DNA from 3 places in the Micromonospora sp. CPCC 205558 genome. Region 2 is predicted to be linked to each of the others. Evidence: riboswitches for the same ligand, from Rfam matches in the RefSeq annotation. Region 2 holds a riboswitch; each other region holds the start of a gene.
What was found. Region 2 has a riboswitch for cyclic di-AMP ahead of V6U86_RS26420 (coiled-coil domain-containing protein). Riboswitches for the same ligand answer to the same signal wherever they lie in the genome.
Positions count from the first base shown of each region.

Region 1 (5,268 bases), on a different contig from region 2:
CCGGACACGCTCACCGAGCAGCTCACCATCCTCGACCGGCTCGCCGCGCAGGAGCGCAAGGAGGTCGAGGGCGTGCTGGCCGTGCGGGCCAAGTACGACGGCGAGAAGCAGAAGCTGGACGCGCTGATCGTCACCCAGACCCGGCAGCAGAACGATCTGGCGGCCAAGAAGAAGCAGATCGACGCCGAGATCAAGCAGCTCGAGGCGTCGATGCCGAAGACCACGGTCAAGACCGCGTCCTGCCCGACCATCAACGGAGTGGTCAACGCGGCGGCCCGTACCGCGATCAAGACCGCCTGCGGGAAGGTCGGCAAGCCGTACGTCTGGGGCGCCACCGGCCCGAACTCGTTCGACTGCTCGGGGCTGACCCAGTACGCCTACAAGGCGGCGGGGATCTACCTCACCCACCACACCGGTGATCAGTGGAATGAGGGCAAGGCCATCGCGCGCGCCGACGCCCGCCCCGGTGACCTGGTCTTCTTCTTCGCCGGCCTGAGTCATGTCGGGCTGTATCTGGGCAACAACCAGATGGTGCACGCACCACGTGCCGGCAAACCGGTGCAGGTGTCCAGCATCAACACCATGCCCGTCGCCGGGTTCCGTAGACCTGGCTGATCCACCTCGCGCAACACGACGGCCCCCGGTCACCGACCGGGGGCCGTCGTGGTTCTCAGCGAGGCGCGCCCACCGGGGACGGCAACAGCTGCACGTCGGCGAGGTCGACGTACATGATCCGGTGGCCGAACTGGATCTGCGCGTAGCGGTTCTTGCCGCGAATCACCGTCCAGTCGCCGGGCGAGGAGCCGTCGAACGTGCTGGCCCGGTAGTACTCGCCGGCCAGCACCGCGCCGACGGCGTACCGCTGCCCGGCGGCCAGGGTGTACTGCAGGGGCGAGATGGTCTGGTAGGGCACCCCGTCCGGGTACGCCGCCTGCTCCGGGTACGCCCGTCCGTACACCGGGATGGTGGCCCGTCCGGGCTTCGGCGTGGCCACCACACCGACGGTCCAGCTGGCGGTCGGCGCGGACGCCGGGTTGTGGAACCAGGCCCGCTGCCCGAGGTACCAGATCGCCGTCCAGTCGCCCTGCCGCCCGGCCAGCGCGTACGTCTGCCCGGCGGATGCCCGGGCACCGTGGTCCGACACGGCCATCGTGTTCGGGGTGCCGTTCGGGCGCAGTGCGATGTCGTTGACCAGCGGCGCGTCAGCGGACGGTGCGCTCCGCAGCACCACCGCCGAGGAGCCGCGCGGCGCGCACGGCACGCCCGCGGTGACGCAGCCGGTGAACGCCGGCTGGTTGGTGGCGTAGTCCGGGTCGATCCGGACGAGCCCGGTGGCCGGCGTGCCGGTGTCCAGTCGAGGTGCGTGCAGCAGGTCGAAGTAGTGCGTCCAGTCCCAGTACGGCCCCGGGTCCCAGTGCATTCCGGGCACGGTCGCGGCGGTGGTGCCGGGCACGTTGTCGTGCCCGATGATGTGCTGGCGGTCCAGTGGGATGCCCAGCCGCAGCGCCAGATGCCGGACCAGCTTCGCCGAGGTCCGGTACATCGCCTCGGTGTACCAGGTCCCCTGCGCCGCGAAGCCCTCGTGTTCCAGCCCGATCGACTTCGCGTTCACGTACCAGTTGCCGGCGTGCCAGCCGACGTCCTTGGTCAACACATGCTGGGCGATGTGCCCGTCGACCGAGCGCAGCGAGTAGTGCCAGCTCACGTAGGTCGGATCCTGGACGAGTTGCAGGGTCGTCGCCCAACTCGCCTCGGTGTCGTGGATGACGATGTATTCGATTTTCTGCCGGGCGGGCCGGTCGGAGAGGTCGTGGTTGCCGTAGTCCCCGTCGCCGAACGCTTCGTAGGGGGCCGGGATCCACTCGCAGGAGATGGTGCGCGGGCACTCCACCCCGTCCGGGCGGGCCAGCCGGCGCAGGCCCAGACGGTCCAACCAGGAACGTTCGGGTCGCACCGCGCGGGCCGGCAGGGTGATCCGCTGGCCGTCGTCGGTCATCCGGGACGCGCCCGCGCCGATGGTGGTGAAGACCTCGTCGGCGAAGGCGGCGGCGGCGTCGGCGCTGTCCGCGCCGGAGTAGCGGGCCACCGCGCCGTACCAGGCAGCCGGGTCGGTGTCCGCGCCCACCGGAGCGCCCAACTCCCGTTGGTACGCGCTCAGCAGCGCGGCCCCACCCCGGATGTTGAGGCCGGCGTCGGTGCGTAGCGCCTCGGGGGCGACGCCGGTCAGCGTGGCGGCGGCGTCCACGGTCTGCAACGCGGTGGTGGACGGCGCTGGGGCCTCGACCGGCCGGGGCGCGGGGACCCGGGCGGGACGGGAGTCGTCGCCGCGTGGGTCCTCGGCTCCGGCGTCGTGGTGACCGCGCCCGGGTAGGGCGGCCACGTGCCGCGCATCGGTCAGGTGCATCGGGCCGTAGCCGCCACTGGTGCTCGGTGTGCCGGCGTTGGCGTCCCAGCGCGACTCCAGGTAGGAGACGCCGAGCAACACGACCGTCGGCACGCCGTACTCGGTGGCTGCGGCGGCGTACTGCTGCTGGCGGTCGGTGGTTGGCGCGGCGGCGGCCGGGCCGGCGGAGAATGGCACCGTGGTCGCTGCGGCGACCACGGTGGCGGCGAGCAGTGCGCGCCAGCCGGCGGACAGGGTTGAATGGTGCATCGAACCCCCTAGATTCTCGCGGAGTGAGGTCAGGTCACCATCGCGCCGCCCGGCAGGCCAGGTCAATACCTTTCTATCTATCGAAGCGTGCGGAAAGAATTCTTCACACACGGTCGGTGACCTCGCCCAATCGGTACGGAGTGTCACGGCCGAACGGGTTGCGGATCGGTAACAAGCGTCTCTACTCTGGTCATTCGTCGGCCCGACAGCAGCTCCGCCCAACCCGGGCGGTAACGGACCGACACCGCCGAGTCGTTTCCGAGCGAACCGGGGACCCAGGTCCCTCGGGGTGAATCCGCAGCCACTGCGGTAGGGCGCCGACTTCCCGCCCGAACCCGTCAGCTAACCCGGTAGGCGGTCAGGAAGAAGGAGTACGGAACCCCGGTGGCACTCCATGCCCCGCGGCCGTCGTCCGAGCGGTCGGCATCAGCCGGCCCTGCGTCGATCGTGCCGCGCCCACGCTGGTCCCGCTTCACCACCGCACTCGCCGCGCTGGCCGGCATCGCCGTCGTCCTGACCGGCAGTGCCACGGCGGCCCACGCCGACCCGTCCGTCGCCGAGATCGAGCGCCAGATCGACGCCGACTGGAACAAGCTCGAACCGATCATCGAACGGCACAACGCCACCCGCGCCGACCTCGCCGCGAAGCGCAAGCAGGCCGACGCGCTGGCCGCCCGGATCGCCCCGCTGGAGCGTCAGGTCGACGCCGCGTTGGACAAGGTCGGCGCCCTGGCCGCACGTGCCTACATGGGTGAGAACGTCTCGACCGTCAACGCCGTACTGGGCAGCCGGTCGCCCAGCGAGGTGGTCGGCCAGCTCGAAATCCTCGACCGCTTCGCGCACAACCAGCAGAAGGACGTACGCCAGGTGGCCGACCTGCGCGACCAGCTGGCCGCGCAGAAGGCGCCGCTCGACGAGATGGTGTCCCAGCTGGCCCGCACCGAAGCTCAGTTGGCGGCGAAGAAGAAGCAGATCAACGAAGAGATCGACCGCCTGCAGAAGCTGCGCCTCAAGGTGTACGGCAACGGCGGCGGCGGCCCGCTGCGCCCGGCGCCCTGCCCGGGTAGCTACCCCGGCGGCGCCGCAGGTACCGCGGTCAAGTTCGCCTGCGCGCAGATCGGCAAGCCCTACGTGTGGGGTGCCGAGGGCCCGAACTCGTACGACTGCTCCGGGCTGATGCTGGCCGCCTGGGCGAAGGCCGGCGTGTCCCTGCCGCACAACGCCGCCGCGCAGAGCCGGGTCACGAAGAACGTCAGCAGGGGCGACCTGCGCCCCGGCGACCTGGTCTTCTACTACAGCGACATCCACCACGTCGGCATGTACGTCGGCGGCGGCTGGGTGGTGCACGCCTCGCAGGCCGGTCAACCGGTCAAGATGAAGAAGGTCGACGACGGCCCGATCCACAGCTACGGCCGCCCAGGCTGACCCTTGGATGACCGAAGGGCCCGTCGCGATCCGTCGCGGCGGGCCCTCGTCGTCTCGGTCCTAGCGGCTGAACCTCAGCGGGTGGGCCAGGTGCGCCAGTGCTGCCAGGCGCGGCTGGGTGTCGGCCCCCGCTGGCCCTGGTAGCGCGAGCCGTAGACCACCGAGCCGTACGGGTGCTCGGCCGGCGAGGAGAGCCGGAAGATGCAGAGCTGGCCGATCTTCATGCCCGGCCACAGGGTGATCGGCAGGTTCGCCACGTTCGAGAGTTCCAGCGTCACGTGACCCGAGAAGCCCGGGTCGATGAAACCCGCGGTGGAGTGCGTGAGCAGCCCGAGCCGGCCCAGGGAGCTCTTGCCCTCCAGCCGGCCGGCGAGCTGGTCGCCCAGCGAGATGACCTCCAGTGTCGAGGCGAGGACGAACTCCCCCGGGTGCAGCACGAACGGCTCGCCGTCGGGGACCTCGACCACCGAGGTCAGGTCGTCCTGCTGCATGGCGGGATCGATGTGGGTGTAGAGGTGGTTGTTGAAGACCCGGAACAGCCGGTCGAGTCGGACGTCGATGCTGGACGGTTGGACCAGGGTGGGCTCGAACGGCTCCAGGCCCAGCGTGCCGGCCTTGATCTCGGAGACCAGGTCGCGGTCGGAGAGCAGCATCGGACCACCATAGCCGCGTCGCCAAAAGTGGCCGGATTCGGTGCCGGTGACCAGCGCGTCGAGGTCGCTGCTCGTACATTTGTTCGATAGAATGCCCACATGGCTTCCTGGTCCGAATTCGCCGCCGACGAGCCCCGACTCGCCGACGGGATCCGCGTTCTCCTCCAGCAGTACGGGCCGGGCTTCGGCTATCTGGCCACGGTCCGCGCCGACGGCGGGCCCCGCGTCCATCCGGTCTCCCCGGTCATCACCACCGAGGGGCTGTTCTGCTTCATCATCGACTCGCCCAAGCGCCGTGACCTCGAACGGGACGGCCGCTACGCGCTGCACTCGTTCCCCGCTGAGGAGAGCGACGACGAGGCGTACGTGGCGGGGCGGGCCCGTCCGGTGACCGATCCGGTCCGGGTGGCGCAGCTGGCGCAGAGCGCCCGGGCCGAGCCGCAGGTCGACTGGCGGCTCTTCGAGTTCACCATCGACGTGGCGATGCTCACCCGACGTGAGCAGCACATTGCTGGGGTGCCGGGGCTCGCGCCGGGT
Region 1 covers NZ_JBAKHR010000006.1:257,529-262,796, forward strand. The annotation lists gene V6U86_RS08530 (C40 family peptidase) at 1-615, shown strand, start outside; gene V6U86_RS08535 (N-acetylmuramoyl-L-alanine amidase) at 671-2,653, opposite strand; cyclic di-AMP (ydaO/yuaA leader) riboswitch at 2,889-3,024, shown strand; gene V6U86_RS08540 (C40 family peptidase) at 3,101-4,078, shown strand; gene dcd (dCTP deaminase) at 4,153-4,731, opposite strand; gene V6U86_RS08550 (pyridoxamine 5'-phosphate oxidase family protein) at 4,831-5,268, shown strand, end outside.
Region 1: linked by a shared signal. The riboswitch ahead of V6U86_RS08540 (C40 family peptidase) and the one ahead of V6U86_RS26420 (coiled-coil domain-containing protein) in region 2 are both predicted to bind cyclic di-AMP.

Region 2 (5,268 bases):
TGCCCGGCGCCGCCACCAAATCGGTCACCCCGTGCTCGCCCCGGGTCAGCGTGCCGGTCTTGTCGAAGAGCACCGCGCCGACCGTCCGCATCCGCTCCAACGCCAACCGGTCCTTGACCAGGATCCCGGACCGCGCGGCGAGCGCGGTGGAGAGCGCGACGACAAGCGGGATGGCGAGACCCAGCGCGTGCGGGCAGGCGATCACCAGGACGGTGACCGCACGGACCACCGCCTCGTCCGGCTGACCGAGCGCGGTCCAGACCAGCACGGTCAGCACGGCGGTGCCGGTGGCCAGGTAGAACAGCGCGGCGGCGAACCGGTCGGCCAACAGCTGGGCCCGTCCACCGGAGGCCTGGGCCTGCGCGACCATCCGCTCGATGCCGGCGAGGGCCGTCTGCTCACCCACCGCCTCCACGCGTACCCGGATCGCCGAGTCGGTGGCGACGGTGCCGGCCACCACCCGGTCGCCCGTCGACCGGGCGACCGGTCGCGACTCGCCGGTGATCATCGACTCGTCCAGCTCGGCACCGCCCTCGACCACCCGGCCGTCCGCCGGCACCCGACCTCCCGGCCGGACCAGCACCACGTCCCCGATCCGCAGACCGGTCACCGGCACCGCCTCGACCCGTCCGTCCGCCGCCACCCGTTCGGCCTCGTCCGGCAACAGCGCGGCCAGCGCCGCCAACGCGCCCTGCGCCTGCCCGATGGCCTTCATCTCCTGCCAGTGCCCGAGCAGCATGATGGTGACCAGCGCGGCCAACTCCCACCAGAAGTCCAGGTCGAAGGCGCCGAGGCTGGTCGCCAGGGACGCGGCGTACGCGACGGTGATCGCCATCGCGACCAGCAGCATCATCCCGGGCGCCCGGTCCCGCACCTCGCGGACCGCGCCGACCAGGAACGGCCAACCGCCCCACCAGAACACCACCGAGCCGAGCACCGGGCCCACCCAGGGCCGCCCGGGAACACCCTCCCCGGCCAGGCCCAACTGATTCGACACGAGATGACTCGTCAGCACCACCGGGATGGTCAACACCAGGCAGACCCAGAACCGGCGGCGGAACATCGCCGGATCGTGCCCGGCGTGCTTGTCGTGCCCGGCGTGCTTGTCGTGCGGCGTGGGTCCGGCGCGCTGCGGGTGATCGGGTTCGGGCGGTGACGGAGCGGGCATGGTTCCAACATGCCGCCCCGGGGGCCGTCACGCGAGTGGTTCGGCCACCCGACACTCCGCCACGACCTGCAACCCGCGGGCGGGCTGGCTAGCATCTCCCGCGATGGCCCTCCGTATGCCGCTGCACAGTTGGGCACCGACGCCGCCACGACCTGACGTCGCCCCCCGGCCGACCAGGCCGAACACTGACCGTCCGTGATCAAGCGGTCGTCTGGCAGCGATACGCCCCGCCGCCCGCCGCATTCCCACCGAAACGGTGAACCGCCCGGCCCGCTGACCCGTACCCCGCACTGGATCGTTGGGAGTCTCGCCTTGGGTTCCGACCACACCCGCCCGGCTCCGTCCGCCCCACCGAGGGCGCGACGGATCCTCGTCGTGACGGTGGTACCCCTCTTCGTCGCCACCGTGCTCGCCGCGGTGCTGCTCTGGCCGCGCAGCGGGTCACCGCAGACCGACGGTGGCGCGGACCTGCCGCGCTACTCCGGCACGGTCACCCGGGTGGTGAGCGAGCCGTGCCCGCCGATGCCGTCGGTCCCCGACGGCACACCGGGGGTCGGCGACCGACGGTGCGGCACTGTCGACGTCCGGGTGGACGACGGGCCGACCGCCGGCCAACAGGTACGGACCCCGGTGCCGGACGGACCCGGCGCACCACGGGTCGAGGTCGGCGACAAGGTCATCCTGGTCGAGCTGGCCGATCCCACCGATCCCACCACCAGCAACTGGAACATCGCCGAGCACCAGCGCGGCACCCCGATGGTGTGGCTGGCGGTGGTCTTCGCGGCCGCGATCGTCGCGTTCGGCCGGTGGCGGGGTCTGGCCGCGCTCGCCGGGTTGGCCGCCAGCTTCGCCATCCTGCTCACCTTCGTGCTGCCGGGCATCGGCGCCGGCAGGTCACCACTGCTGGTGGCGGTGGTGGGCGCCGCCCTGATCATGTTCGTGGTGCTCTATCTGACGCACGGGGTCACCGCACAGACCTCTGTCGCTGTGCTCGGCACCCTGGGCAGCCTGGTGCTGACCGGCGTACTCGCCACCATCGCTACGGCCGCGACCCACCTCACCGGCTTCGGCAGCGAGGACGCCACCACCCTGTCGATGTTCCAGGGCGACGTGGACCTGCACGGTCTGCTGCTCGCCGGGATCATCATCGGATCGCTCGGAGTGCTCGACGACGTGACTGTCACCCAGGCGGCCACCGTCACCGAATTGGCGAACGCCAACCCCGGGCTGACCCGGTTGCAGCTGTACCGGGCGGCCACCCGGGTCGGCCGCGCGCACATCGCCTCCACCGTCAACACCATCGTCCTGGCGTACGCGGGCGCCTCGCTACCCCTGTTGCTCCTGCTCACCGCCGACTCGCGACCGATCGGGCAGATCCTCACCAGTGAGTTCCTCGCTCAGGAGATCGTCCGCAGCGCGGTCGCCACCCTCGGTCTGATCGCCGCCGTGCCGCTGACCACCGGGCTGGCCGCCGTCGTGACCGCCGCCGGGCGCACCGATGCGACGCCGTCCGCCGACACGCCCGCGTCGCGACCCCAGCCGCGTCGCACGGAGGCACTGGCCGCACTCATCTCACCGCGAACGGCCGGCTCCAACGAGCTGAACCGGCCGCGGGCCGCACCCCCATCCGAGGCCACCGACCGGTGGCCGGAGTCGAACAGGAGCACGGATACGGCATGGTGACACTCCTCAGCGTGACCAGATCGGGCATCCACCCTGAGAACCGCGTCACTGGTCACTTAACGTTATGGCGAAATGACGCTTTTGATCGGCATCCAGGCGTAGCTCACCCGGTCGACTCTCGGGTAACCTCGCTGCCGGTTACCGATGAAGGCGCGAAGCGGCGCCTGCGGTGCCACCGCCCAATCGCCAACCGGCGAGCCGGGGACCCAGGTACCTGGGGTGAATCCGCGTCAGCGGTAGGGGCCGCTTCCGCCCCGAACCCGTCAGCTAACCCGGTCGGCGGTCGACGGAAGGGAACATTGTGACGGCACCCCTACGCCGCTGGTTGACACCCGCGGTGGCCGTGATCGCCGCACTGACCGTGCTCGCCGGGCCAATCCCGGCGGTCGCCGCCCCGACGAACCCCACACCGTCCGGGCACGAGGAGGACGGCGAGCCCAAGCTGCTCAACGACGTCATCGAGCAGGCCAACCGCGACTACTCCGCCGCCAAGTCCAAGCTGGACAAATCCAAGAAGCGGCAGAGCGAGTTGGCCGCGGAGGTCGACCGGGCCAACGCCGACCTGGCAGCGCTGGCCCCGCAGGTCGGGCAGATCGCCGCCCAGGCCTACCGGACCGGCCGGATCGGCGCGATCGCGATGCTGCTGGAGAGCGACGCCCCCGACTCGTTCGTCCAGCGCGCGGCCGTGCTCGACGAGATGAACATGGTCAACGAGAAGAAGCTCTCCGAGGTCAACGAGGTGAAGGCCCGCGCCGAGCAGGCCAAGCTGGCCCTCGACACGGAGGTTCGGGAGCAGCAGAAGCAGACCGCCCTGATGGCGAAGCGGAAGAGCGAGGCCGACAAGGCGCTCTCCCTCGTCGGCGGTAAGGGCTTCACCGGCGGCCTGGTGGACGCCACCTCTCCGGTCGCGAAGATCGGCCCGGGTCGCACGGCCGACGGTGACTGGAAGGCCCAGTCGTGCAGCGAGAACGACCCCACCACGTCCGGCTGCGTCACCCCCCGCACGCTGCACGCGTACAAGGAGGTCAAGCGGGCCGGCTTCAACCGGTTCGTCGGCTGCTACCGCTCCGGTGGGCCGTGGGAGCACCCAAAGGGCCGCGCCTGCGACTGGTCGCTCCAGAAGAGCGGCTTCTCGCCGTGGCACAACGAAGACACCCGGACGTACGGCAACAACGTCGCCGCGTTCCTCATCCGTAACGCCGACCGGCTCGGCATCTACTACGTGATCTGGAACCGGCAGATCTGGTTCCCGGCCACCGGCTGGAAGTCGTACAGCGGGCCATCGAACCACACCGACCACGTCCACATGTCGCTGCTCTGACCCGCTCGATCCCCGTCGAGGGCCGTTCCGCGTGACGCGGAGCGGCCCTCGTCGCGTCAAACGGTGGCCGGGGAGTCCAGCGTCGCGAAGCCTGCCGGCACGGCGGCCACCGGGCGTGCCGCTCCGGCGGCCAGCCGGTAGGACATCCCCACCACCGCGCACCGCCCCCGCGTCACCTCGTCGGCAAGCACCGGGGACTGCCCGAGCAACGTCGCGACGGTCTGTGCGATGTGGATGTCGACAATGCCGTCAATGTCATCCACGCCCTCGGCCTCGGCCCGGCGCAGGCTGGGCAGCACGGCGTCGACCACCGCGCGCAGATGGCCACTCGGTGCGGTACCGGTCGCGGCGGACTCTCGGGCGGCCTGCACCGCACCGCACGAGTCGTGGCCGAGCACCACCACCAGCGGAGTGCCGAGCACGGTCACCGCGTACTCGACGCTGCCGAGCACCTCGGGGCCGGCGGTGTGCCCGGCCGTGCGAACCACGAACAGGTCACCCAGCCCTCGGTCGAAAATGATCTCGGCGGCCAGCCGGGAGTCGGAGCAGCCGACGATCACCGCGAACGGGTGTTGCCCGTCGGCCACGGCGGCCCGGTGCCCGGCATCCTGGTTGGGGTGGCGTGGCGTGCCGCCGACGAAGCGTCGATTGCCGGATACCAGCTCCGCGTACGCCCGGGCCGGCTCGCTGGGCGCGGACGCTCGGTCGGTGGTCCGCTGCGAACCCGGCTGACCGCCGGCGCTCCCGATATGGCTCATCCCGCACCTCGTATCGACGCATTTCACCTGGTCAAACCGACTTTTCCGCCGGCCGGGTGGCGGGCGCTCACTCGCGCTCCACCGTCACACGCACCCTAAGATACGTCAAGGTATACGTGATTTAGATTTCATACGTTGACCCCGGTCGCCCCCTGGGCAACCAACCCAGGGCGGGACCGACAAGACTCTCGCGAGGGCAGGCGGACATCCAGGAAGGCGGTCACACGATGACGAGCACGGTGACGGGCGACACCGACGGCGGGCGGAACTGGACGTTCCTCACCAATCACGGGCACGTCCTGCTGGCCATCGGCCGCGATCCGACCGCCCGGCTGCGC
Region 2 covers NZ_JBAKHR010000028.1:34,667-39,934, reverse strand. The annotation lists gene V6U86_RS26430 (heavy metal translocating P-type ATPase) at 1-1,168, opposite strand, end outside; gene V6U86_RS26425 (YibE/F family protein) at 1,481-2,851, shown strand; cyclic di-AMP (ydaO/yuaA leader) riboswitch at 3,018-3,148, shown strand; gene V6U86_RS26420 (coiled-coil domain-containing protein) at 3,153-4,172, shown strand; gene V6U86_RS26415 (carbonic anhydrase) at 4,229-4,930, opposite strand; gene V6U86_RS26410 (helix-turn-helix transcriptional regulator) at 5,158-5,268, shown strand, end outside.

Region 3 (5,268 bases), on a different contig from region 2:
CAGGTGCAGCTCGGGGTGGTCGTTGGGCTGGTCCACGGTCACCGTCAGCTGTGGCGTGGGCGCGAAGACCATCACGTGCCCGCTCATTGGTCGTCGCCGTTCATCGGGCCGCCCTCCGGCGCCTTCGGAAGATTCGCACTAACTGACCTTAATAGGGCAGGTAGTGGCAGGTCGCCGCATCGGCCCGCCCCGTCGCGGTCGCTGGGGCCGGTCGGGCGTTGCCAGCCGGACATCGGTACGGGACGATCGGGCGACCAACCACGGCGGGAGACGGTGTGCTCAGCAGCGATACCTTCAGCTACACCGTCCAGGCCCGCTGCTCACTGGCCGAGGCGGCAGCGCTGCTCAGCGACCTGACCCGGCAGGGTGAGCTGCATCCGCTGATCGTCCGGGTCCGCCGGGTGCCGCCCCGGTCCGGAGCGCAGGCCAGCTACACGATCAACGACCGGTTGATGGCCGGCCCGCTGCGCTTCCAGACCACCTACCACGCGGACGTGCTGATCAGCGAGGCCGACGAGATCGTCATGGTGGCCCGCCAGTGGCCAGCCACCACGGTGCGCAACCACACCCGGCTGCGCGCCGAGCCGGACGGCCTGGTCCGCATCGACGTGGAGATCACCCTCACCGCGCCGAAGCCGCTGTTCCGGTACGCGTTCCGCCAGGCCCGAGCCGCCCACCTCGCCCTCGCGACCCGGCTGGGCGCGGCCCTCGACCGCACCGGCGAACCGCCACCCACCTGACCCGCCCCGCCCCGCCACCCCGCCACCCCGCCGCCCCGCCCCGCCACCCCGCCGCCCCGCCCCGCCACCCCGCTTCATGATCGCGCTCAATCGTGGATGTAGTGGCCTCCTGACGCATCGAGGCCACTACATCATGGATCGAGCACGATCATCGGTGTGCGGCGGTCGCTACTGCCGTGCGGTAGCGCGGCCACCGCCGGTGCGGGTGGCTGCGGCGGTGCGGGTGGCTGCGGCGGTGCGGCGGCGGCCCCACGGCTTGTAGGTGGAGAGCACCGTCGCGATGATCATCAGGCTCGTCGACACCGCCGGCGCGATGACCAGGTCGGCGCGATCGCGTGCGGGCAGGGCGGCGCCGACCGCTCCGGCGTGGCGCAGGTTCGGGGTGAGCAGGAACAGCACCAGCCCGACCATCACCGTGGTGAGCACGAGCTTGACCAGCACCCAGCGGTGGCGCAGCAGGCCCCACGGGGTGAGCAGCGAACTGGCGACTCCGATCACCCAGACCATGATGCTCAGCGGCGCGAACAGCACCGTGCCGATCAGGGCGCTGACCGGATAGACCACCGCCGGGTCGGCGCCCCGCTGCACGGCGACGCCGAGGGTGAGCAGCACCAGGTCGGTGCCGAGCCAGCCGAGCGAGGTGACGAGGTGCAGGGTGAGCAGCGCCTTGCGGGTGGTGGGTCGGATCCGAGGCATACCGCGATGCTGCCCGCCGGCCCCCGACCGGGTCGTCCGACGAGCGACGACATCAGGGGTACGCCCGGCGACGTAGCCCGGCCCCGGACGTGCGTGATGCCTGTGAGTCGCCAGGACGACTCACAGGCATCACCACGCGCGGGTCAGTAGACCGACAGGTGTACGTGGTTGGTGTGGTCGGTGGACGGGGTGCCGTGCGCCCCGCTGTACGACTTCCACCCGCTGCTGGGCAGCCAGATCTGCCGGTACCAGATCACGTAGAGCACGGCGAGCCGGTCCGCGTTGCGGATGAAGTACGCGGCCAGGTTGTTGCCGTAGGTCTTGTCGCCACCGGTCGCGGCGCCGCCGAAGCCACCCTTCTGCGCGGCGAAGTCGCAGGCCCGACCCTTCGGGTGTTCACCGGAGCCGCTGGGGCGGTGGCACGAGACGTACCGGGTGAAGCCTGCGGCCTTCGCCTGGTTGAGCGCGTGCAGGGTGCGCGGGGTGATGCACCCGCTGGCCGGCGTGGGGTCGTTGACGCTGCACGACTCCGACGGCCAGGAGCCGTCGGAGTTGCGGGGCGCCGCCGTCGCGTTGGCGGTGGAGGTGCCCCGGTTGGAGGTGTCGGCGGTGGTCCGCGTCTTGGGTGTGGTGGCCACGGCCAGGGCCCGTTCGGCCTGTTCCTTGCGCTTGGCCATCACCGTGACCTGCTTGCGCTGTTCGAGGATCTCGCTGTCCAGGGCGACCCGGGTGCGGTTGGCCTGGTCCTTGCTCTTCAACAGGTCGCGCAGCACCCGGTCCTCGTTGGCGGCCACCGCGTCCAGCGCGGCCGCCCGGTCCATGAAGCCTTCCGGAGTGCTGCTGTTGAGCAGCGCCGACATCGCGCCGAGCCGTCCGGTCCGGTACGCCACTTCGGCGATCTCGCCGACCTTGCCGTTGCGCTGGTCGATCTCGACCTCGATGGTCTTCAGCTGGGTGGCGAGCTGCTGCTGCCGTTGTACGGAGGTGTCCAGGGCGCGCTTCGCGTCCAGATAGCCCTTGCTGGCCGCCTCGAGTTGGGCGCGCAACGCCGGGGTGCCGCCCTCCTCGTCGGAGTCGGGTGCGGCAGCTCGCAGGCCGGTCGGGGGAGCGGCCGAGGCGGTGCCGGCCGGAAGCGCGACGCCGAGGGCGAACATCGCGACGATCAGGGCCGCCAGTCGGGCGGCGGGTGGTCGTGCTGGTGCCACTGCGCATGTCCTTCCGTCAGCCGCCGACCGGGTTAGCTGACGGGTTCGGGACGGAAGATCCCTACCGCTGACGCGGATGCACCCCAGGAACATGGTTCCCCGGTTCGCCCAGTTGGGCGATTAGGCGGCGACCGCCACCGGCGCCGGGAGGCGCCGCCTGGTGGAGGCCGGGACCGAGCCTACCGGTGCCGGTGGGGCGGCTGCAGCCAATGTGACGGACGGTGCGTGCGTCATCACCGAAAATTGGGCCGAAAGTCGAGCAATGCTCTGAAAAGCCCCGTCACCACTCGATGGAGCCACACGCTCCGGAGGTGGCACCGGGCTCGATCTGCAACGTCGCGTGCTCGATGCGGAAGTCGTCGTGCAGGGCCGTACGCGCCGCGGTGAGCACCGCGCCGACCTCCGCGCCGGGTGCCATGGTCAGGTGTGCCGAGGCCACCTCCATGCCCGAGGTGAGCGTCCAGACGTGCAGGTCGTGCACCTCGACGACACCGGGGACCGCCGCCAGCCGGTCGTGCACGGCGGTCACCTGGAGGTGCTCCGGTGCGGCCTGCACCAGGATGCGGATGGCGGCACGGGCCAGCCGCCAGGTACGCGGCAGGATGAACACGCCGATGGCGACCGCGACCAGGGGGTCGGCCCACCACCAGTCGGTGACCGTGATGAGCAGCGCCGCGCCGATGACGCCGAGCGAGCCGAGCAGGTCGCCGAGCACCTCCAGGTAGGCGCCCTGGAGGTTGATGCTCTCCCGAGCCCCGGCGCGCAGCAGGGCGAAGGCGGCGATGTTCGCGAGCAGGCCGAGCACGGCCACCGCGAGCATCGGGCCGGCGATTACCTCGTGTGGGTCGCCGAAACGGCGAAGCGCCTCGATCACCACGTAGATCGCGACGCCGGAGAGCAGGAGGGCGTTGGCCAGCGCGGCGAGCACCTCTAGTCGATAGAGCCCGAAGGTGCGCTGCGGATCGCCGGTGGCCCGCCGGGTCGCCGTGATCGCGGCGAGCGCCATCCCGATGCCGAGCACGTCGGTGAACATGTGCCCGGCGTCGGAGAGCAGGGCGAGCGAGCCGGTGCGCAGAGCGGCCACCGCCTCGACCATCATCAGGGTGGCGAGCAGCCCGAACGCCGCCCAGAGTCGACCCCGGTGCTGGTGTGCGGCATTGGCGACGGACCCATGGTGGTGGTCATGACCTGCGCCCACGAGAATTACCTTCCGCCGCCGGCCGGGACCCGGTCAAATGTATGCTCACATCGCTATGTGTGCAAGTGTACGCGCAGCGCCTCTCGCTGGCGGCAGTCCGCGCACGTCAGCCGGTCGGGTCGATGGTGGTGAGCCGCTGGGTGGCCCGGGAGAGCGCCACGTACAGGGTGCGTACCCCGGCACCCGGATCCGCCCGGATCTCACTCGGGGCGACCAGCACCACCCCGTCGTACTCCATGCCCTTGGCCTCCAAGCTGGTCACCACCTGCAACCTGGGCGCGCCGAGCGCGCCGAGCCAACCAGCGACCTCGTCGCGGCGGGGGACCGGCGTGATCACCCCGACCGTGCCCTCCACCTCGGCCAGCAGGCCGGCGGCGGCCTCCACGGTCGCGGTCTCCAACCCTGGCGCGGGCACCACCAGCTCGACCGGTTCGACGCCGGTGGAGCGGACGGCGGTCGGCAGCGGCAGGTCGGGGTAGAGCCGGCGGATCTCCGCCGCCGCCACCGCGAAGATCTCCGCCGAGTTGCGGTAGTTGGTGGTGAGCGTGAAATCGTGTCGCTTGCGCCGGCCCAGCGCCTGGTCGCGGGCTCGGGTCAACTCCTCCGGATCGCCGGTCCACGCGGTCTGCGCGGGGTCGCCCACCACGGTCCAGGAGGCCAGTCGGCCGCGCCGACCGAGCATCCGCCACTGCATCGGCGAGACGTCCTGCGCCTCGTCCACAACCACGTGCGCGTAATCCCGGTAGTCCTCCGGACGCTCCCGGGCCGCCGCGCGAGCGGCCCGCTGCCGTTCGCCGAGGGTGCTCAGCTCGCGGACACCACCGGCGAGCTGGAAGGGATCGCGTCGCGCCCGGGCCGGCTGCGCGGGCTTACCGAGCAGCGCGTCCAACTCGTCCAGCAGCGCCACGTCGGCGATGGTCAGCCCGGCCGAGTCCAGGTTCCGGTACGCGGCGTCGAGCAGCCGGATCTCCGCCGAGGAGAGGATCCCCCCGGCGTACCGGCGCAGCCGGTCCGGCTGCGCCAGCCAGCCGAGCACGTGCCGGGGGTGCAGCCGAGGCCACCACGCCTTGAGGAACTCCCGGAACTCCGACCGCTCGGCGATCTCCGCCTCGAAGGCCGGCTGCTCCGGCAGCCGACCGCTGCTCAGCTCACGGGCCTGCGCCCACAGCGCGGCGAACACCCCGTCGAAACCGGCCCGGCGCACCTCGTTGCGCCGCGCGCCGCGTTGCAGCGCGCGGTCCCGGATGCGGTCCAGCGCGGCCCGGTCCAGCCGCAGCAGCGTGCCCCGGTAGAGCAGGCGCAGCTCACCTGGGCCGCCCGGCACCGCGTCGCGGGCCGCGCGCTCCAGCACCCGGCGCATCCGCAGCGAGCCCTTCACCGCCGCCACCTCGGGCGGGTCGGTACGGGTGGCGCTCATCCCCGGAAAGAG
Region 3 covers NZ_JBAKHR010000005.1:402,602-407,869, reverse strand. The annotation lists gene V6U86_RS06950 (1-phosphofructokinase family hexose kinase) at 1-87, opposite strand, end outside; gene V6U86_RS06945 (SRPBCC family protein) at 276-740, shown strand; gene V6U86_RS06940 (DUF2269 domain-containing protein) at 909-1,436, opposite strand; gene V6U86_RS06935 (coiled-coil domain-containing protein) at 1,580-2,641, opposite strand; cyclic di-AMP (ydaO/yuaA leader) riboswitch at 2,647-2,778, opposite strand; gene V6U86_RS06930 (cation diffusion facilitator family transporter) at 2,922-3,839, opposite strand; gene V6U86_RS06925 (HelD family protein) at 3,946-5,268, opposite strand, start outside.
Region 3: linked by a shared signal. The riboswitch ahead of V6U86_RS06935 (coiled-coil domain-containing protein) and the one ahead of V6U86_RS26420 (coiled-coil domain-containing protein) in region 2 are both predicted to bind cyclic di-AMP.